4 regions of the Thalassotalea sp. LPB0316 genome follow, and region 1 is predicted to be linked to each of the others. Evidence: predicted binding sites of a transcription regulator. Region 1 holds the regulator's gene; each other region holds the start of a gene.
The links. The regulator LexA, encoded in region 1, represses DNA repair genes until DNA is damaged. The targets are predictions, from matches to a motif close to TACTGTATNNNNATACAGTA.
Positions count from the first base shown of each region.

Region 1 (5,326 bases):
CTGCGTCTGTCATGTTATCAACAGTACCACTTGCTCCCGCGCCACCTTTAATTTTGGCAACGTCAGCTGCTTGTACAGCATCGCCCGTGTTATTACCCCAAGCATTTCGCTCATAAGTAACAACAGCAGCAATTTCTTTTGCACTTAACTGTTTGCCATAACCTTGCATACCTGTGCCAGCAATACCGTTAACGACAACATCAATATGGTTATCAACAGCGCCGGTCGTTGCTACTGCGCTACCTTTAAGCGCAGGGAAAGCCGGTGGTAAACCTTCACCATTAGGTTGGTGACATGCCGCACAGTGGGCAGTGTAGGTGGTTTCACCTAAGCTCATTAACTCATCCATTGATAGTGATGCGCTCAAAGAGGCTTGTTCAGCAGCTTTGCGTTCAGCAATTAATGTTTTTTGATCTTTAAGCCACTGGGCATAACCCTCTTCGGTTTTCACTTCAACAACAACGGGCATATAGCCGTGATCTTTACCACACAGCTCAGCACATTGGCCGCGGTATATGCCCGGTTCATCGACGATTGTCCACGCTTCATTGATAAAGCCCGGGTTGGCGTCTTGCTTGACGGCAAACGCAGGCACCCACCACGAGTGAATAACATCGTCTGAGGTGATCAAAAATCTCACTTTTTTATTAACGGGAATAACGAGGTGATTATCAACTTCCAACAAATAGTTTTCACTTTTTGGCGCGTTGCCAACACGGTTGTCAAACTGGTCTCTTGGTGTCGTTAATACAGAGAAAAACTCAATGTCTTGGTCAAAGTATTTGTAGTGCCATTTCCATTGCGAACCAGTAATTTGAATGGTGATATCTGAATTTGAGTTATCTTCCATTTTAATTAAGGTAGAGGTTGCCGGAATGGCCATGGCAACCAATATAACAATGGGTATTGCCGTCCAAAGAATTTCAATTTTGGTACTTTCGTGAAAGGTTGCTGGCTTGACGCCTTTAGATTTTCGATGAAAGAACATCGACCAGAACATCGCACCAAATACGATGATACCTATTGCCGTACATATATACATAACGAACATATGTAGGTCGTATACTTCTTGACTGACGGCCGTTACACCTTTGGTAAGGTTTAATTGGCTATCTGCCCAAGCTGAACTGGAAAGTATGCTTCCCAACAACAGCCAACCCAGGTTACGTCTTTTCACTCGACATCCCTCCCTCTTTTTTTAAAGCAAGAAACAGCCCTCAGTTTGAAGCGTAAAACACAGATCACTGTTGCTAAGTTCTGCTTATTTATTATTTTCTGGGTGACGCAATAGAATTGTTAGCGCGATTGCGTCGATCTTATAGTTGTAATAACGATTAATTTTTGGGTGTTTTCTAATCTAGAATTACTTAATTTTTAATCAAGGTCTAGCGTTTTTTTTCGAAAGGATTAAAAAAAGTTTAATAATTTCAGTGGAGTAACTACTCTAATGTGGGTTTTGTGAGGTGTTTAATATTTAGTCGTGTTTTGGTGGGTTAAAAGGCAATTAAGATACAAAAAAGCCAACACTGTGGTTGGCTTGTTGCATTATATTTATTATGTAGTGTTAATTTAAGCTTGTTACATCCAGTCGGCGTTTCTAACTACACCAACTGCTAACCCTTCAATGTGAAATGCTTGGTGAGCTAAGTCGACTTTAATTGGGGCAAAGTCTTCATTTTCAGCGTGTAAGTAGACAATATTTCCTTCGCGTTTAAAGCGTTTGACGGTTACGTCGTCTTCTACCCGAGCAACAATGACTTGACCATTTTTTACATCTTGAGTGGTATGAACGGCGAGTAAATCACCATCGAGAATACCTATGTCTTTCATGCTTTCACCATTAACACGAAGTAGGTAATCTGCACTTGGGTGAAATAAATTCCCATCAATTTTGTAGGTATCTTCAACGTGCGCTTGCGCTAAAATTGGTTCACCAGCGGCGACTCGGCCAATTAATGGTAATCCTTCTTCTTCAATGAACTCGTCAGCTAATCGAATACCGCGGGACGTGCCAGGTAACATTTCGATGTAGCCCTTTTTGGCGAGCGCTTTTAAGTGCTCTTCTGCTGCATTAGCTGATCTAAAACCAAAGTGTTCAGCGATTTCCGCGCGCGTTGGCGGCATACCGGTGGCGTTTATCGACTCTTTGATCAACTCAAAGATCTCACTTTGTCTCTTTGTTAACTCGCGCATATTAACCTGTTGTTTCGTACAGTGGTGTATTTATTGTCAGTATATAGCCCAAAATGGCAAACGCAAGCTTAAATGTTGAGTTACAACATAAAGTTGTAATCATCGAGCGATCCTGTGGCATCAAGCTCAATCGCTTTTTGTCGTTCATCTTCCGTTAAAATGTTTACAAAAGGCGTGTTTCTGCGCAATTTTCGCATTCGCTTGTCGTACTCGATCACGCCTTGATAAAAGGCATCGGGATCGTTTGGGGCAATATCGAGCAAACTAAACCAGGTTAAATAAGCACCATATCCCATGCGGCCGTCTTCGCGTTTTTGCTCTAGCGTAGCTTTGACTTGTTCAATTAATTCAGGTTTAGCCAATACTTTCTTCGCCATGGCCTTGTGGATCGCTAAGATTTGCTTATCGATAAAATCATCGCGAATAGTGGTTTTCTTGATTTGGTATGGCTTTTGTCGTCTCGATCTACTTCGGAAAGTCATCAGTACAAACAACTATAAGTATATGTGTCTAGTGCAAGTATATTTAACGAAAGCTTCTTTAGGCAAGCTTTGCTTGACATATTATGTCTAATGGGTAAGGATACCAATCATGTAGTTGCAAGGATGTAGACAAATGTTAGATTTTTTATTCTTAGATTTTAATACCTTATATACTGTCGCATTAGTAATAGTTGCCGTCATTGGCTTATTAGAGGGCTTGGGTATTTTACTAGGGATTAGCTTAGTCAATCTTTTTGACGACCTTCTACCGATAGACATTAACCTTGATGCTGATATATCTCAGACAGGATTGTCAAAACTATTGAGCTGGTTGTGTATCAATAAATTACCCGTGCTAGTTTGGCTGATCGTGATTCTAACTTCCTTTAGTATTGCTGGCCTTTCGCTAAATTATTTTTCTATTCAATTTTCTGACGAAGTGCTACCGAAATGGTTAGCTTTTGTACTTGCTTCTGCCTCCTCTATATTTTTAACAAAATGGTTAGCTAAACCATTAGCTAGGCTAATGCCAAAGAATGAATCGAGTGCGGTATCTGTTGATAGCTTAAATGGCTTAATTGGCACTGTTACTTTAGGTAAAGCATCGAAAAATAATCCAGCAGAAGCCGTTGTTCAAGATAGCTTCAACCAAAAGCATTATGTTCTGGTGGCACCGGAATTGGATGGTCAAATTTTTAATCAGGGAGAGCAAATCATCTTGGTCGAAAAGACTGAGAATCATTGGTTAGCAATTCCATTTAAATAAACTGTAGTACTAAGGAAAAAATAATATGAATGAGATCAATATGGATGGCTCAAATACCCAGTTCATTTTAATTATGGCTGGTGTCGTTGTTTTCGCGTTTTTTACCATTGGCTTAATCTTTGCCAAACTTTACGTCAGGGCGACTAAAGAAATCGCTTTTGTTCGAACGGGCTTAGGTGGAGAGAAAGTAGTGAAGGATGGCGGCGCCATTTGTTTGCCAGTGCTTCATGAAACTATTCCAGTCAATATGAATACCCTGCGCATCGAAGTAGAAAAAACACAAAAGGATGCTTTGATAACAAAAGATCGTATGCGTGTTGACGTTAAAGCCGACTTTTATCTGCGAGTTGCTCCACATCAAGAAGGTATTTCAATGGCAGCTCAAACATTAGGTACAAGAACAACGCGAGTTGACGAGCTTAAAAAGTTAATGGAATCGAAATTTGTTGACGTTCTACGTGCGGTTGCGGCAGAAATGTCAATGACAGAAATGCATGAACAACGCGCAGACTTCGTACAAAAAGTACAGCAAAACGTAGCTAACGATCTTGAAAAAAACGGTCTCGAACTTGAATCAGTATCACTAACCGGCTTTGATCAAACCGATTTACAGTTTTTCAATGACAATAATGCGTTTGATGCCGAAGGTCGAGCTCGTTTGGCAAAAATTATTGAGGAAAAGCGCAAAGAAACTAACGATATAGAACAAGATAATCGTATTCTAATTGAACGTCGTAATTTAGAAGCTGAACGCCAAGCACTTGAAATTAAGAAAGAAGAAGAGGAAGCAAGATTAGCGCAGACGCAAATTCTTGAATTTAAACGGGCAGAGCAAAAAGCAGAAATTGCAAAAACACGTGAAATGAAAGAAAAAGAAGAGCGCGAAGCAGAAATTGCTAAACAGCGTGCAATTGAATCTGCTGAAATTGAAAAATCGAAAGATATAGAAACGCGAGAAATAGCCAAGAAAAAAGCGCTTGAAGAAGCAAGAATTCAGCAACAAAGAGATATTGAAGTTGCTGAACAAGAAAAGCAAATAGCAGTTGCTGAAAAATCTGAAGAAGAGTCTGCTGCTCGAGCTAAAGCTGCAGAAGCAGAAAAGGAAAAAGTTGAAAAAGAAGAAGCTGTTGTTACTGCTAAGCATGTCGCCGAAGCGAATCGTCGTAAAGAAATAGAAGTGATTGATGCTAAAAAGGAAGCGGAGCGAGATGCTGTAGGTGTTACTGTTCAAGCTGAAGCGGAAAAGCAAGCTGCTGAAGATAAGGCCACTGCAATTCTAACTGAAGCAAAAGCTGATGCGGATGCCAAGAAGCTGAAGGCTGAAGCAGATGAGAAAGTATATGCTGTAGAAGCTGCAGGTAAGCAAGCGCTATATGAAGCAGAAAATACGCTTAGAGACGAACAAATCGAGTTGCAGAAGTCGTTAGCTATATTGACGGCATTACCAGAAATTGTTGCTAATGCTGTTAAACCACTAGAAAATATTGAAGGTATTAAGATTTTACAAGGCTATGGTGCGAGCAATAGCCTATCAAACTCTGGTGAGGGAGCTTCAGTAAGTAATGGTGGGATTGCTGAGCAAGTTACGTCTGCAGCGTTAAATTACCGAGCAAATGCGCCAGTAGTGGACGCCATGCTTAAAGAGTTAGGGTTAGTTGATCGAGAAAATGGTAGTTTGTCAGACCTGCTAAACGGTAACAATTCGCTAATTTCAGAGGCCAAAAATGTTATTAAACAAAGTAAGCCTCCAGCGCTAAATGGCAATGGCGTTGAGACAAGCTACTCTGTTTCAGGACACAGTGAAAGTACGCCTGAATAAAAGGAAGTAGAACTGGCGCTTCCGACAGGAATCGAACCTGTAATTTAGACTCCGGAGGTCCACGTG
Region 1 is NZ_CP062946.1:567,638-572,963, reverse strand. Features, by position in the region: gene coxB (cytochrome c oxidase subunit II) at 1-1,177, opposite strand, end outside; gene lexA (transcriptional repressor LexA) at 1,579-2,193, opposite strand; gene LP316_RS02550 (hypothetical protein) at 2,274-2,675, opposite strand; gene LP316_RS02545 (YqiJ family protein) at 2,809-3,441, shown strand; gene LP316_RS02540 (flotillin family protein) at 3,467-5,260, shown strand; tRNA gene LP316_RS02535 (tRNA-Arg) at 5,274-5,326, opposite strand, start outside.

Region 2 (5,326 bases), 1.2 Mb from region 1:
GGATCAACTCTTCAGGATGCGAAGCGCCGGTCAAAAAAGAGAAATTACTTTGGCAAAATAATTCTGCGTAGCTCATCAGCCAAACTCAACTAAATAAGCCATGAACAAACCAGTGCTGCTCTGGTGTCCGAAAAACCCAAAGCCACCGACCACTTTCCGTACGGGCAATAAAATAATCTCTGATCACTTCGTTATCGTCCCACCAACCAGCAGCAATACGCGATGGCCCATGCTCAATAACGACTTTTTCTTGTAAAGGCAGTGGCGTTGGTAGAATAAAGCCGGGTTGAACACCTACTGATTGAGGCTCAATTGGCCGATTTGTTTGTAATGGCTGACAGGGCTTGGTGGCATACTCTGGCCGATGATCATAAATCGCTTTAACCCCCTGAACTTGATTGTTACCCAGTTTTGCTTGCAGCATAGCGATGAGTTCGTTAGCTGATAACTCGCCTTGCCGACCAACAAATAAATCATTTTTTTCAACCACACTATGGATCAGGTGCTTAGCTTGAACCGTAATACCAACAACTGGGGCTTGTAGTGTTAGTGATTCAAACCTTAACAAGGTTAAGGTTAGCCATTTATCCGCTTTATATTCACCCTGCCCTGCTGCCACAGTAAGGCTTTGGTCGGCTTTATCGCGTAGATGCAAGGTAACAATAAGCTCTCTTGCGTGCTTATTGCGCATACGCAGAAAAGTTTCAAGTAAGCTATACACTTTCGATAACGGCTTTTTAAGCCAATCGAGGTTACTCATTTCATAGAGTAATTCAAGATAATGCAGGAACTGCTCAGGTGGGTGATAATATTCAACCGGGTGCTTTAATTGTCCTGTTAATTTACCGATATAAGTGACGATATCTAGACCAAATCGCTTACCAATATCAGCTAGCGCTAAACGCTGTAGATCAGCAATTGTTTGTATGCCAACTCGCCGTAAGTTAATGACCGTTTTACTCGGTAAATCAGTCGCTTCAAGGCTATAGCTGCCTATACTCTGAGCTAGCTGTTGCTTATCGTCTAGGATGTTATTTTCATGCGCTCGTGCCAATAAACGAGCACCATAAACAGAATAAGCACTAGCGTAATAATAACGAACACCTAGCTTATTTAAATGCTCCTGAACCGCTTGCCAATAGGTTGTTAGATTCGGATATAAACTCAACATATCGCTCACTTTTATCAACAAGCCATCAGGCTCGAACAAGCTAATATCAGCCGTCACTAAATACAGCCAGTTCGCTATTTGCTTTAACTTATCTCGCTCATATTGCTCTTGATATGGGTGGACCTGTAATTGATGACACAGAGTCGCCGCAACACCTAATCCCATGCCTAACTTAATACCAGAGCGTACTGCCAGCACATTACATTGAACAACCGTACTCGCTTTACTATCAACAATCGCTACCGGTAACGTTTCATCGCCAAATAAGCTATCAAGCTGTAGCGCAGGAAAATGTAAATAAAGCCACAGTGACATACACGTTAACCCACCTTCGTATGAGGAAAGACAATAACGTTATCGGCAAGCTGTGTTTTCGTAAGCTTGGGCCACTTTGCCCGCATACTAAGAGAAAAAAGCGCGCTCGGCCACGCAAACTTTTGTTTGTTTACTCGAACATTTAAGCCGTTATCAGCAGCAGTTAAACTAATGCTTAAGTCAACCGGTAACGACAGGCTTTCACAGCGTTGCCGGCGCATCATAAATTGTCGGCATTGCCCTTTTTCACTTGCCAGCTTTAAGCGCTTTACTTGATGAATCGCTAAGCTTTCATATGCCCACATGACCACACTATAACAAGCGCCACTCTTCAAACACTGCTCTGCTGACCACAGTGCACTGGTTTGATCTTCAGGGTAAATGACAATCACTTTATTAAGATCTATGCCTTGGTTTAATAAAAAGTGCCCATTAACTCCACCAGGTGGCGCTATAAATACTAATAACCGGTTACTTTGATCGGTTAATGTAGGTAAGAGTAAACGCAATTCACCTATAGCAATGTCTGATAAAACCTCAATAATCCCTGATTCAGGAAAGCCGCCATTGAGCTGTTTATCGAGCTCACTATGGCCTGTTGAATGACAACCGCGCTTGCTTTGTTTGGCATTGCCTTGCCAAATCAATTGTTTATTTTGTAGTGTTTCTATTAAATGTTGCATGATAAAATACCTGTATACACGTACAGTATATATACAGGTGTTTTATCATGCAAGGATCGTTGAGGATCTAACGACGTGTTAGTCGCTATGGCTATGAAGTAATAAGAAAATAAGATTTAAAAAGTGGCGACTTAAAAACGGCGTTTGCTCATGAATAAGAGATAATGAAAACAAAAAACCGACTAAGAAGTCGGCTTTTTCATATAACTACAAGTTAGAACGGCATTTTAAAACCAGGTGGCATTTGCATACCGCCCGTTAACGCGCCCATCTTCTCTTTATTGGCTTCTTCAACACGGCGAACAGCGTCGTTAAAGGCTGCAGCGACTAGATCTTCAACCATGTCTTTATCGTCTTCCATCAGGCTTTCATCAATTTCTACACGACGAACGCTGTGACTACCTGTCATCGTGACTTTAACCATACCGGCACCAGCTTCACCAGTGACTTCCATGTTAGCAATTTCTTCCTGTGCCTTTTGCATCTTCGCTTGCATTTGCTGGGCTTGCTTCATTAAATTGCCCATTCCGCCTTTCATCATTTTCTTTCTCCAAAATAGCGACACAGCATCGCTGTGTTTAAAAATTGATTGCTCAACTAGCGCGGTTGAATTGACGCTTCATCCAATTGAGCTTGAAATTCTGTAGTTAAGCGTTGTACGACTTCATCACTTTTAATGATTTCAATTGCGTAGTCTAATCGCTTTTCATTAATATCCGTTTGTATATTAAACGGCGCAGTTTGTGTTTGTTCTATTACTTCTATATGAACAGTCACTGGCTTTTTCAAGTACTGAGAGATAAAACTTTGCAACTGCTCATGAGCCGACTCGCTCTGTAAATGCTTGGTGTTTTGATCGAGCAATAAATGTAAATTATCATCGTCTGACTTATCAGAGATAACTGCGTTGATTGCCAACTGCCTGATACGCCCATTTAAGCCCATCGCATCAATCATAAAAGCCCATTTATCAACTTGATTAGCTTTTTTAATGGTTGCGGGGTCAATAATTTCTGGCGAATAAGGCTGCTCAGGTAACGCTGATTCATCAGGTAAATCAGTACTCGCATTTAATGCAGGGATTGGTTGACGCTCATTGGCGTCATCAAGCTTTTTTTCAGGCTTATCTAACCCCTTCTTACGACTGCGTAGCATATTACGGGTCGCAAGGATCTCGCTAGTGACCGCTGATAAATTAGTATCAGGTGCTGTACTTTGAGCTGATACTGATAGCTCCGAAGGCTCTTGGTTTTGCGCTTTATTTGGTTCAAAACTTTGTTCGGCGTGATCAGTAAATTCGCTTGGTGTGACTAGAGCGCTCTCCAATGGTGCGGGCTCATCGCTTTGTATTTGTAGCGCAGGATCTTCTGCAACGGCAGTTTGCTCAACTTGGCTATCAAAGCCTTGTTGCGCTGCCTGTTGTAGTATTTCAGCTTGTTCAGAATTTAATGTAGCGACTTTTTCTGTTACATCTGAATTAGCAACCGACGACTCGGTTACAGGTTGTTCACTGTTTACTTGTTCAACACTTTTCTGATCAAAAGCAGCCTGCTCGACAATTGGCTGTTCAGCTGTTGCTTGAGGTACAGGGCTATTAGGTTTGGCTACCTGAGTTGCTAGCATGTTTAATGATGCTATATCAGCTTGACTATCAATAGGTTGGGCTTGAGGCTGAGCCGTTGGCCGGGCCATTGGTTGAAACGCTAACATGCGCAACAACACCATATCAAAACCAGCTTGCTCATCTAAGCTTAATGATAGGTCTTTACGGCCTTGTAAAGCTATTTGATAAAACAGCTGAACATCTTCCGCACTCATCAATTGACAGAGTTTCTCGAACAATACACCTTGTTCGTCAGTATAATCAAAATGATTACCAACGACTTGCGCTAGTGCTATTTGATGCAGTAACTGAATAAGCTGGACCAGCACTTGGCTGTAGTTTGGGGCATAGGTCGCTATTTCTTGAGATAACGCCATTAATGCCTGTCCATCTTGTTTGATCAAACAAGTTAAAATATTAAACGCCCATTGATGATCGACACCACCAAGCATCGCTTGAACATTGTCAAAGCTTATTGCGCCACGCCCCTGAGCAATAGCCTGATCGGTTAAACTCAAACAGTCGCGCATACTGCCACGCGCAGCTTTAGCTAAAGCCGTTAGTGCCATTGGCTCTACAGGAACATTCTCCGCGTCTAATACTGTCGCTAACTGTTGTTTTATTTGTTCAACGGTTAGCGCTTTTAAATGAAATTGCAAACAACGCGATAACACGGTGATTGGCAGTTTTTGGGGATCCGTTGTCGCTAAAATAAATTTTACGTGCTCAGGTGGCTCTTCTAGCGTTTTCAATAAGGCGTTGAAACTGTTTCGAGAAAGCATGTGTACTTCATCGATTAAATAAACCTTAAAGCGTCCGCGAGAAGGCGCATACTGTACGTTATCGAGAATCTCCCGGGTGTCGTCTACTTTGGTTTTCGAGGCTGCGTCAATTTCTAATAAATCAATATAGCGGCCACTATCGATGTCGAGACAGGTATCACATTGACCACAAGGATTCGCCGAGATACCTTGCTCACAGTTCAAGCTTTTAGCGAAAATTCGAGCTATGGTTGTTTTACCTACACCACGTGTGCCAGTAAACAAGTAAGCGTGATGTAATCGCTCTTGCTCAAGCGCATTGTAAAGTACACTTACAACATGCTCTTGACCCATTAACTGTGAAAAGTCTTTAGGTCGCCATTTTCTCGCTAAAACTTGATAACTCATTAAATGCTACTCACCTTCGTATTGAAGAATAGAATAAACATTTAAACCTAATTGAGAAAGTTTTTCTTCACCACCAAGTTCAGGTAATGAAATAACAAAAGCTGCAGAATCAGCTGTAGCACCAACTTGGCGAATTAACTTCGTTGTCGCTTCAATTGTGCCACCCGTTGCTAGTAAGTCGTCAATAATTAGCACTTTGTCATCAGCAGATAAGGCGTCTTGATGAATCTCTAAGGTATCTTGGCCATACTCTAAATCGTAAGTTTGAGCAAACGTTGCACGCGGCAACTTACCGGGTTTACGAACAGGAACAAAGCCAATCCCCATTTCAATAGCTAGGGGCGCACCAAACAAAAAGCCACGAGCTTCGGTACCGACAATTTTG
Region 2 is NZ_CP062946.1:1,744,478-1,749,803, reverse strand. Features, by position in the region: gene LP316_RS07775 (error-prone DNA polymerase) at 1-76, opposite strand, end outside; gene LP316_RS07770 (Y-family DNA polymerase) at 86-1,486, opposite strand; gene imuA (translesion DNA synthesis-associated protein ImuA) at 1,492-2,169, opposite strand; gene LP316_RS07760 (YbaB/EbfC family nucleoid-associated protein) at 2,384-2,710, opposite strand; gene dnaX (DNA polymerase III subunit gamma/tau) at 2,767-4,941, opposite strand; gene apt (adenine phosphoribosyltransferase) at 4,948-5,326, opposite strand, start outside.
Region 2: imuA (translesion DNA synthesis-associated protein ImuA) is a predicted target of LexA. The motif match lies at 2,178-2,197, and genes of this name have one in related genera.

Region 3 (5,326 bases), 940 kb from region 1:
GATGGCCATAAAACACTGAATAGGCTTCAACCTAATTAATTTTATTAGGTATCATCCTATCACAAATTATTTTGTAGGGAAGACTAAGCGGCAACTTTTTGATCTTGATTGCAATTGCCGCTCAGTTATGGGCGTGAAGGCCTTGTTTCGTGTCATTGCTGATAGCCGCTATCAATGCGCTACCCGAACCAGTGGCACCACGATGTTACTGCTTTGAGACTTCCCTTTTTCCGAGTTCGTGGACATCAGGGCTCGTTGCTCACTTTCCCGAACACGCCTAGCAACTTCTGCCTGGGCTGGTAGCAATGGCAGCATTCCTTCAGCAATCGCGTCTGGGGCAGACTCTTGGCCACAGGACATCAAGTGCTTCCATGGATCTTTAAGAAAGCGCTCGAACGTGATGCCAAATTCAATGATGCGGGCAGAGACGAAGATTTCGCCCCAGTATTCAATGTAGGTGTCTTGGTACATGGAAAGATTCCTCTTGTTGGTTAAACCATGAGTTCACTTTCCATTTTCCAGAGGTTTTCAAATATGCAAGGCTTGCCTTGTAGAGAGCTACAAAGCTTTAAATCGATTGCGGGCATCTTTGTAGTCATAGTGGGCATGTTCTGAGCCACGATGATACAAATCATCCAGGTAAGTTTGTTCCTGCGGCAACTCGTCTTCGCTGATTTCGCGCCACCAATGTTTGTTGGCACCTTTAACACCGTCATGCCAGCGGTAACCACGCTCTTTTAAATAGTCCTTTACGTCAAACGGCGCACCAAACGCACGAACTAACACAGTTCGCCTGTCTGCTTCAGACAACAAGTTTGCAACGGACTCGGGCAACAAATGAAACAACCAGGCCATCGCCAAACAATCGGTTGCAGCTCGGTGTCCTTCATAGAACCAACCTAAGCGAAGCAGCAGGTACTCAAGCTTTCGACTTTCAAAACCCAGCGCCTTCCAATCTATTCCACTGGCTGAACAGGCCCAAGATAGATGTCCTAATGCAGCAAAACGCTTTTCAAAGAAAGGACGATCAAACTGTGCATTGTGCGCAACCACCAGCGGATCATCGGATAACCAACTCGCTACCAGAGCATCATCAATGCGCTGGCCTTGCACCATCTCATCGGTGATGCCGGTTAACTCGGTAATCAGCTCGGGGATTGGCTTGCCGGGATCTTCATACAGGCTGATCACATCAACAATCGACACAATCCGCTGAGCAGAGGGGCTGTAAAGCACCTTAACCATACCAAGCTCAATAATGGACTCATCATCGGCAGACAGTCCGGTTGTCTCTGTATCGAGCAGCACCATTGGCTGTTCATCACCGACCATAGGAGAAAGTTCAAGTGGCCAGGACTGCGGCTCACGGGTTAATGGAATACGCTCCAGCAATCTAAAATCTTCTGGTCTTTCTGGGATATCCGTGAGGCGCTCTAGCGGAAATGGCGCAGGGGCTCTTGTCATTGATGGTTCCTCTTCAATTCTATTGTTCGCTTTAGGTGATTTCACTGTGCCACAGGTTTTTCTAAATGCACCTTGGATACCTAAGCGTTTTTTTAATCTTTCTACTGGGTGAACCCATGTATGAAGGCTTTGGCTAAGCCTTTCAGAAAGCCTTAGCTAAACCCTTTAGGTAACCCTTACCGATACCCTTTACGTATGGCTTAGCCAACCCCTTTTCAAACGGTTGCAAAAGGCTTGAACCGAGTTCGACTGAGCATTTTAATGGTGCTCCTAACTTCGCTTTAAGCCAGTAAATTCAATACGAAGCAGAATTTTACTAACTGTTTTTAAACCCTTTGCAAAGGGTTCAACAAGCCTTGTCTGACGGTTACTTGACCCATGCGTTAACCAGTAGCAGTAACAGGATCAGTAACAGAAACAAGAGCAGTAGGCAGAAGCAGTATTGTCCAAGCCTTGCAGGCTTTGACGAGGGCGAGCGATCCCCCACATCTAGTTTTTCAACACAAAAAATAAATCACCGACAACACAGCGTCTTGCTCGAACAACTACAGTTTTACCTACAATTTTACTTGTAGAAATCAGCATAGCATTAGATACTGTATAAACAAACAGTATCAATTGTGATTTTTCGAGGTTCGTCATGAGTGTCTCGCTGATAGGCCGTAGCGGCGCACTTGCCTTCATCAAAGCCAAGCGCCTTCGTATTCCATTGTTCATGGAACGTGTTTCTGCTGGTTTTCCCTCCCCAGCGCAGGATTATGTTGAGCAAACGCTCGACCTCAACGAGCTGTGCATCAAGCGACCAGCTGCAACGTTCTTTGTGCGTGTTGAAGGTGATTCAATGATTGATGCCGGGATTCACCCAGATGATATTTTGGTGGTTGATCGCTCTGTCCAAGCAGAACACGGTGACATTGTCATCGCTGGTATCCATGGTGAACTCACGGTAAAGGAGCTTCAACTAAGGCCGTGCGTCATGCTGCTCCCAAGAAACCAGGTGTATGAGCCCATTCATATTCCTGAAGGGACAGAGTTAGAGATATTTGGTGTGGTCACCAATGTGGTGCGAAACATGCGCCGCAAGTCGTGAGTATCCCATGCCTGTATTTGCCTTGGTGGACTGCAACAATTTTTACGCCAGTTGTGAGAAGCTGTTTCGTCCTGATTTAAAAGATACGCCGGTTGTGGTGCTGTCTAACAATGACGGCTGCGTGGTTGCACGCTCACGTGAAGCTAAGTTACTCGGTATAAAAATGGGCGTACCCGTCTTTCAGATCAAAGCTGAAATGCAGCGCCATGGCATTTTGGCATTCTCGTCCAATTACGCGCTGTACGCAGATTTGAGCAGTCGAGTGATGCGCACTTTGGAGGAGATGGCACCACGAGTAGAGGTCTACTCCATTGACGAAGCGTTTCTGGATTTAACCGGTATTGAGTCTGCCATATCCCTTGTCGAGTTCGGACAACAAGTGCGAGAGCGCATAGGCCACTGGATTGGGATCACCGTCTGTGTAGGCATTGCACCGACAAAAACACTCGCCAAACTGGCAAACCATGCCGCCAAAAAATATCCAGCCACTCAGGGGGTTGTAGACCTGACCAATCCAGATCGGCAACGTCGATTGCTCGCATTAGTCCCGGTTGATGATGTTTGGGGCGTTGGTAGACGGCTTTCTAAGCGTTTAAATGCGTTGGGTATCACCACAGCCTTAGACCTAGCCAATGCCTCTCCTAGAGCCATCAGAGACCAGTTCTCGGTGGTTTTAGAAAGAACCGTCAGAGAACTCAATGGTGAGTCGTGCATTGAACTAGAAGAGATCCCGCCAATCAAGAACCAAATCGTCTGTAGCCGTTCATTTGGCGTAAAAGTGACGCACTTTGAATTGTTACGTGAAGCCGTATGCGAATACGCAACCCGCGCCACTGAGAAGCTTCGCAAAGAACAGCAGCAAGCCAAAGTGCTGACCGTGTTTATACGTACCAGCCCCTTTAAGGACAACGAGCCGCAGTACAGCAACTCTGCATCGGGTGAATTGCTAATCCCCAGTTGCGATACGCGGGATTTTATCGAGCTGGCCAATCACTTACTCAAGCGAATTTGGAAGGATGGTTTTCGTTATGCCAAAGCGGGCGTCATGCTGTCTGACTTTTACGATCCAGGCATGTTTCAACCAGGACTATTCGATGACGTATCGACCCGCTCTAATAGCCAACAGTTAATGTCTGTATTGGACACCATTAACCAAAGTGGTGCCGGAAAGGTTTTCTTTGCTGGACAAGGAACGAAGAAAGATTGGTCGATGAAGCGAGAGCATTTGTCTCCCGCCTACACAACACGCTGGGACCAGTTGCCGCGAGTGAAGTAGCGCAGTTAACTCAATAGGCATTCACTCTGCGACGCAGCATGTTGAGCTTATCAACTTGGCGTCGAATATCACTGAAGAATTCTTCTTTCTCCATGGCCAGCGCTAACTCCCATTCTTTGGCTAGACCTTGGCAGTCCAAAAATGAGTATCTCAGCTTCGTCTTTGAAATACGCAGTCCCTTGCTAAAGACCACGCGCTTGCCTCGTTGACCGTGAAAACTGTTGATGTACCACTCTATGCCAAAGCCATACTTAAAGTCTCTGATACGGACACCAAGCAGGCCCCAGTCTTTAAAGGGCTCATTCTCTCGAACCTTGTAATGGGTAACCCAAAAGTCATCAACTTCAGTTCGTGCCAGCGCTTTTAGCCTGTCCGTTTCTTGCTGAAGTAAATCTGATACCTCTGCTTTCCATTGTTCATTGACGATTTCTACCAAACCAATTTTCCCATCCAATTAACCTCAAAAGCCAAAACCACTATCCGTTTGGCTTTTGGATCGAAACGCCAAACGTGAAACTGCCGTAACAATCACTGTTTGGCGTCTCGATATAAATCAACTCGCGCAATCCCATACCTGACAAGGGATACAGCCCGATTTCACTTAAAAACGCCTAAAAAGACGTATCGTCATGAAGATACAAACCGTTTGGCGAGTTCAGGCCAGAATGCAAACGACGTTTGGCGTCTCGATTTTTTTGACTAGGTCATCCGCCGCCAAACAGAGCCTATTCTCATACTTTTGCGAAAATGCAATAGGCAGATAGATGAAAGGATTTGTCACCTTTCTGCCCACCGCCAGTGCACCGAATCCTGATAATGACATTTGAGTGAACCGCCAGAGCACTTGGAATAGCCCAAGCGTGAACAGCGCGGTTGATTGAAAACCGTTAGAGCACTTTGAGTGCACAGGAGATAAGTATGTTTGTACTAGGCGTAGATATCGGTTACTCGAACCTGAAGCTGGCAATTGGCCAATCAGGCAGTGAACCGAAAACCATTATTCTGCCTGCGGGTGCCGGTCCTGCGGATCGTATGCCAGAGCGTATCGGTGGAGGCGATGATGAAACTTGTTTGTATGTGTCAGTCGATAATGAGCGTTGGGCCGCTGGTGTTCCTGCTGGACGCCTTCAAGGCTGGGAACGAGAGCTTCACCCGGAATATCCCACCACAAAAACCTATAAGGCACTTTTTCATGCCGCCTTGTTAATGGCTGAAACAGAATCCATCGATTTGGTTGTCACTGGATTACCGGTTTCCCAGTTTCATGAACCACAACGTAAGTCTGACCTTGTGCAGCGTTTAAAAGGTGTCCATCAAGTGACGCCTAAGCGCAGCATCACAGTTCATGATGTCAAAGTGCTGCCGCAGCCTGCCGGTGCCTATATGGATCTGGTTCAAACTGGTGGAGATTTGGGCTTGATTGAAGAAGGTCGCGTCGTCGTCATAGATCCCGGCTTCTTTTCTGTTGACTGGGTTGCTCTTGAGGCCGGAGAAAT
Region 3 is NZ_CP062946.1:3,173,223-3,178,548, reverse strand. Features, by position in the region: gene LP316_RS14330 (hypothetical protein) at 172-471, opposite strand; gene LP316_RS14325 (3'-5' exonuclease) at 559-1,464, opposite strand; gene umuD (translesion error-prone DNA polymerase V autoproteolytic subunit) at 2,105-2,554, shown strand; gene umuC (translesion error-prone DNA polymerase V subunit UmuC) at 2,562-3,830, shown strand; gene mobI (conjugative transfer protein MobI(A/C)) at 3,841-4,284, opposite strand; gene LP316_RS14305 (ParM/StbA family protein) at 4,749-5,326, shown strand, end outside.
Region 3: umuD (translesion error-prone DNA polymerase V autoproteolytic subunit) is a predicted target of LexA. The motif match lies at 2,059-2,078, and genes of this name have one in related genera.

Region 4 (5,326 bases), 1.1 Mb from region 1:
AGCTCAATTAGCTCTAACCATTTTCCATTGGCGTGTAAAACGATTCTGGCACTTCAAAATCACCTTCAGCGCTTGCGAGTTTCTCGTCTTTAAAGGTTAAGATAAATTGTTTTTTGAAGTCTAATTTTTTGTCTTTACCTGAATTAAACTCGTAAACGTAATGCCAAACATCTGGCTTAAAAGTGTCAACAATTACTGGGCTACCTAAAACAAATTTTACTTGCTCTTTTGTCATGCCTATTTGCAATTGGTCGATAGCCTTTTGCTCAAGGTAATTACCTTGTGGAATGTCAATTCGATAAACCCAATTTGAACAAGCACTTAATGATAGCGTCAGTGCAATAACAGATACTCTTAACAGCATGAATACTTCTTATCCTTTATTATTTAGCTTGGCATCATACCCAAGCATGCTGATCGTTACAAAACTTTTTTATATAAACCTTACACAGTGCGGTGTTAACTTGCCAAAAGCTCTGTAGCATTGGCTAAACTGTGTTCAGATATTTTATCACCCGCCAGTAAACGAGCAATCTCTTGGACTCGTGCTTGCTTGCTAAGTTCCGTCACCGTAGTTTCTGTGTGTTCGCCATCGGTTAACTTAGCGACAAAGTATTGCTGATGGCCCTTGCAGGCAACTTGCGGTAAGTGGGTTACACAAATAACTTGGGTATTTTTTGCTAACTGCTTTAGCTTTTCACCAACCATGGCGGCAGTTGGGCCACTTATACCAACATCTACTTCATCAAAAATTAGCGCAGGCGAGGTGACTTTGTCAGCCAAAATTACTTGCATCGCCAAGCTAATGCGCGATAACTCACCGCCAGATGCCACTTTGTGCATCGCCTCTTGGGCTTGACCAGGGTTAATGCTAACCAAGAAAACAATTTCATCACTGCCTTGGCCATTAAGTGTTTCTGATGGTTTCTTTGTCACTGCAACACTAAATTGGCCATGTGGCATATTGAGCTCTCGAATACTTTGGGTGATCAATTGGCTTAACTGGCTTGCTGCTACTTGTCTTGACTCATGTAACCTTTGAGCGGCTTCATCATATTCAGCTTTTGTCGCGTCTAATTCTCGATATATTTGCTCTTGCCTTGTATCGTCGCCAGAAATATTGGCTAACGCTTGCTGTAGCTCTTGGTGTTTTACATGCAATGATTCAGGCGCAACTTGATGTTTACGCGCAAGGTTGATTGCACTGGAGTAACGATCTTCAATTAGCTGATACTGCTCAGGATCAAGCTCTAACCTGTCGTGAAAATGGCGTAAATCTTGACAAGCATCTTCAAGCTGGATCAGTGCCTCTTGATAGGTGTTTGATATATTCGCGATATCTTGATCTAGATCGGCATACTGCGATAAACGATCAACACTTTGGCGCAAAACATCAAGGACATTAAATTGCTCATTTTCACTGGTGCCTTCTAAAACAAACAAGCTATCTTGGAGGATACTTTGTGAGTTACTGAATTTTTTATAGTCGTTTTCAAGTGTCTCAAATTCACCTTCTGTAATGGCAAATTCATCGAGCTCCTTAACTTGATATTGAAGTAATTGTTGCTCAGCTTCACGCTGAGTTTGGCTAGCTTTTAAGGTTTCGAGTTCACTACTAAGTGCTGACCACTTCTTCGCATAATAGCTAACGTCATCAAGTAAGTTTTGATGTTTGGCATAACCATCAAGAAGTTTTCTTTGCTCAGTGGCTTTTACGATCAGTTGATGGTCGTGCTGGCCGTGAATGTTGATCAGTAAACGGCCTATTTCACGCAGTTGTGTTAAAGGAACTGGTGAGCCATTTATATAGGCTTTTGAACGACCCTCGCTTGAAATAACTCGGCGCAAAATACAGTCGTCGTCACAGATCAAATCATGCTGTAATAACCACTGTTTGGCATTGGTGTTATTTTTAATGTCAAACGTTGCACTTAAATCGGCTTTGGGCGTGTTTGGCCTCACCACATTAGTGGTTGCGCGATCGCCTAAGCACAAGCCTAAGGCGTCAATGGCAATAGATTTACCTGCGCCGGTCTCCCCAGTAATGGTGGTCATACCCGAGCGCCAGTCTAATTCGAGTTGTTTAACAATAGCAAAATTTGTGATGGTTAATTGCGTTAGCATAGCTTCAAACACCAAAGGCTAAAATTTAATTACTGATAATTTATACAGTATTTTGCTGTTTAGCAATAATGTTTGTTTAATTTTTAATTAATTTTATCGATTTTATAACTAAGTTATTGTTAATAAAGTTAATAAAGTTAATAAAGTCTATTGCCCCAACTCAATTTTGAACGCAGCACTTTTAAATAGTTGTGGTCGGCAGGGTGTATCAGGCGCAATGTGTTTGGACTTTTGCGAATGTAAACTTCATCGCCAGGCATAACGGCAAGAATTACATGACCGTCACAGCTCACTTGCAAGTTTTCGTAGTTTTCATTCGCCAGTACTAGCTTTAATTCACTATCGCCGTCCACCACAATTGGCCGTGAGGTGAGAGTGTGAGGAAACATCGGCACTAATGATAGCGCATTTAAATTAGGTGTTAATATTGGCCCACCAGCAGACATCGAATAAGCAGTTGACCCCGTTGGTGTTGAAATAATTAGGCCATCAGAGCGTTGACTAAACATAAATTTGTTGTCGATATAGACTTCAAATTCAATCATATTGGCGACTTTACCAGCGTGGAGAACCGCTTCGTTCATCGCCGAGTTTGAACTTTTTAGTTTACCGTGGCGATACACTTCAGCTTCAATTAAAAAGCGCTGCTCTGAATAAGACTCACCCGCTAAGATTTGCTTTAATGGTTCAATCACGTTATCGGGTGATAAATCGGTTAAAAAACCCAAGTTACCGCGGTTAACCCCAATCACACCAATGTTGTAACAAGAAAGCACGCGGGCAGCACCTAGCATATAGCCATCGCCACCAATAACGATGGCAAGGTCAGCTCTTTCACCGATATCAACTAGCGATGCGATCACGATATTTTGCAGTGAAATCGTATTTGCAACGGTTTCTTCAATTAACACTTGGTAACCCGCTTGGCTTAAAAACTCACACAAGGTGGTGATTGTTTTTTCTGCGCCCTGGTGATGCGGTTTACCAATCAGGCCTATCGTTTTATACAGTGCTGTCATCTTTTACAAAGGGATCAAGTAGTTGCCTAAAGTACGAAGTGTCGCTCCAATTCCGTCAGTTGTAAAGCGGACATTTTTATAAAAATTTGCTTGAATCCTAAAATCTGATCCCCATAATTAGCAGCAATAGTATTTTTCTTGGAGTTCTCCATGACTAACGAGTCAACGCAAAACGAAGCAGCACAAGACGTTGCAAATAATGAAGAAGTAGTAAACGAAACTGAGCAGGCTGTTGAAGAACAAGCTGTAGAAGTGGACGCTGAAGTACTTAGCCCTGAGCAAGAAAAAATCAACGAGCTAGAGTTAGCGCTTGCAGCCGCGCAAAGCACGGTAGCAGATCAAAAAGACAGTGTGATTCGCGCAAAAGCTGAAGTTGATAATATTCGTCGCCGCGCCGCTCAAGATGTCGACAAAGCGCGTAAATTTGCTTTAGAAAAGTTCGCTGGTGAAATGTTAACAACGGTTGACAACTTAGAGCGTGCTCTTCAAAGCATCGACAAAGAAGACGAAGCACAAAAAGCAATGTACGAAGGTGTTGAGTTGACCTACCAAGGCTTAATTTCCTCACTAGAGAAATCAGGTGTTACGGCAGTTGATCCACAAGACCAACCGTTTAATCCTGAGTTACATCAAGCAATGTCAATGCAAGAAGTACCTGGTGTTGCGCCAAATACCGTGATTGCAGTGATGCAAAAAGGCTATGAATTAAATGGTCGTTTAATTCGCCCTGCAATGGTCATGGTATCAAAAGCACCAGCGGTAGATACGCAAGCGTAATTAACATTTGCACGCAGAACAAGCCGAGCATAGCTCGGCTTTTTTGTCGGTTTAAATGCTAGGTATCAAGAATATTAGCGACATGGCGCTAAAGTTTTTCACCACAATTAAATTTTTACTAAAAATTACAATTTTTTTAAAAAAAACGTTGAAAAGCATTTCGACTGACCCCACTAACTAAATCAACTAAGCAATTTAACTTTTTTAAAGAAATTCGGAGATCCTAAAGATGGGCAAAATTATTGGTATTGACCTAGGGACAACTAACTCATGTGTTGCTGTTTTAGACGGCGACAAAGTACGCGTAATTGAAAATGCTGAAGGCGACCGTACAACTCCTTCAATCATCGCATACACAGACGATGGTGAAACACTTGTTGGTCAACCAGCGAAACGCCAAGCAGTAACCAACCCTAAAAACACGTTATTTGCTATCAAGCGTTTAATTGGTCGTCGCTTTGAAGATAAAGAAGTTCAGCGCGATATTGGCATCATGCCATTTGGTATTGTAAAAGCCGACAACGGCGATGCTTGGGTAGAAGCTAAAGGCGAAAAAATGGCGCCACCACAAGTTTCTGCTGAAGTCTTAAAGAAAATGAAGAAAACGGCTGAAGACTTTCTTGGTGAGAAAGTTACTGAAGCGGTTATCACTGTACCTGCATACTTTAACGACTCTCAACGTCAAGCAACTAAAGACGCTGGTCGTATCGCTGGTTTAGACGTTAAACGTATTATCAACGAGCCTACAGCAGCTGCCCTTGCTTACGGTATGGACAAGCAAAAAGGTGATAAAGTTGTCGCAGTATACGACTTAGGTGGTGGTACATTCGATATCTCAATTATCGAAATTGACGAAATGGACGGCGAGCACACGTTTGAAGTATTAGCGACAAACGGTGACACTCACTTAGGTGGTGAAGATTTCGACAACCGTTTGATCAACTACTTAGTAGACGAGTTCAAGAAAGATTCAGGCATGGATTTAACAAAAGATCCATTAGCAATGCAGCGTTTAAAAGAAGCGGCTGAAAAGGCAAAATGTGAGCTTTCTTCTGCGCAGCAAACTGATGTTAATTTGCCATACATCACTGCTGATGCGTCAGGTCCTAAGCACATGAACATCAAAGTAACACGTGCAAAACTTGAGTCACTTGTTGAAGATATGGTTAAAGCAACGTTAGAGCCGTTAAAAACTGCTTTAGCTGATGCTGACTTATCAACTTCTGACGTTACAGACGTTATCTTAGTTGGTGGTCAAACACGTATGCCATTAGTACAGAAAGTGGTTACTGACTTCTTCGGCAAAGAGCCTCGTAAAGATGTAAACCCTGATGAAGCAGTAGCTTCAGGTGCAGCGGTTCAAGCAGGTGTATTATCAGGTGACGTAACAGACGTTCTATTACTAG
Region 4 is NZ_CP062946.1:2,989,861-2,995,186, reverse strand. Features, by position in the region: gene LP316_RS13475 (outer membrane protein assembly factor BamE) at 14-364, opposite strand; gene recN (DNA repair protein RecN) at 460-2,124, opposite strand; gene nadK (NAD(+) kinase) at 2,262-3,143, opposite strand; gene grpE (nucleotide exchange factor GrpE) at 3,294-3,920, shown strand; gene dnaK (molecular chaperone DnaK) at 4,150-5,326, shown strand, end outside.
Region 4: recN (DNA repair protein RecN) is a predicted target of LexA. The motif match lies at 2,155-2,174, and genes of this name have one in related genera.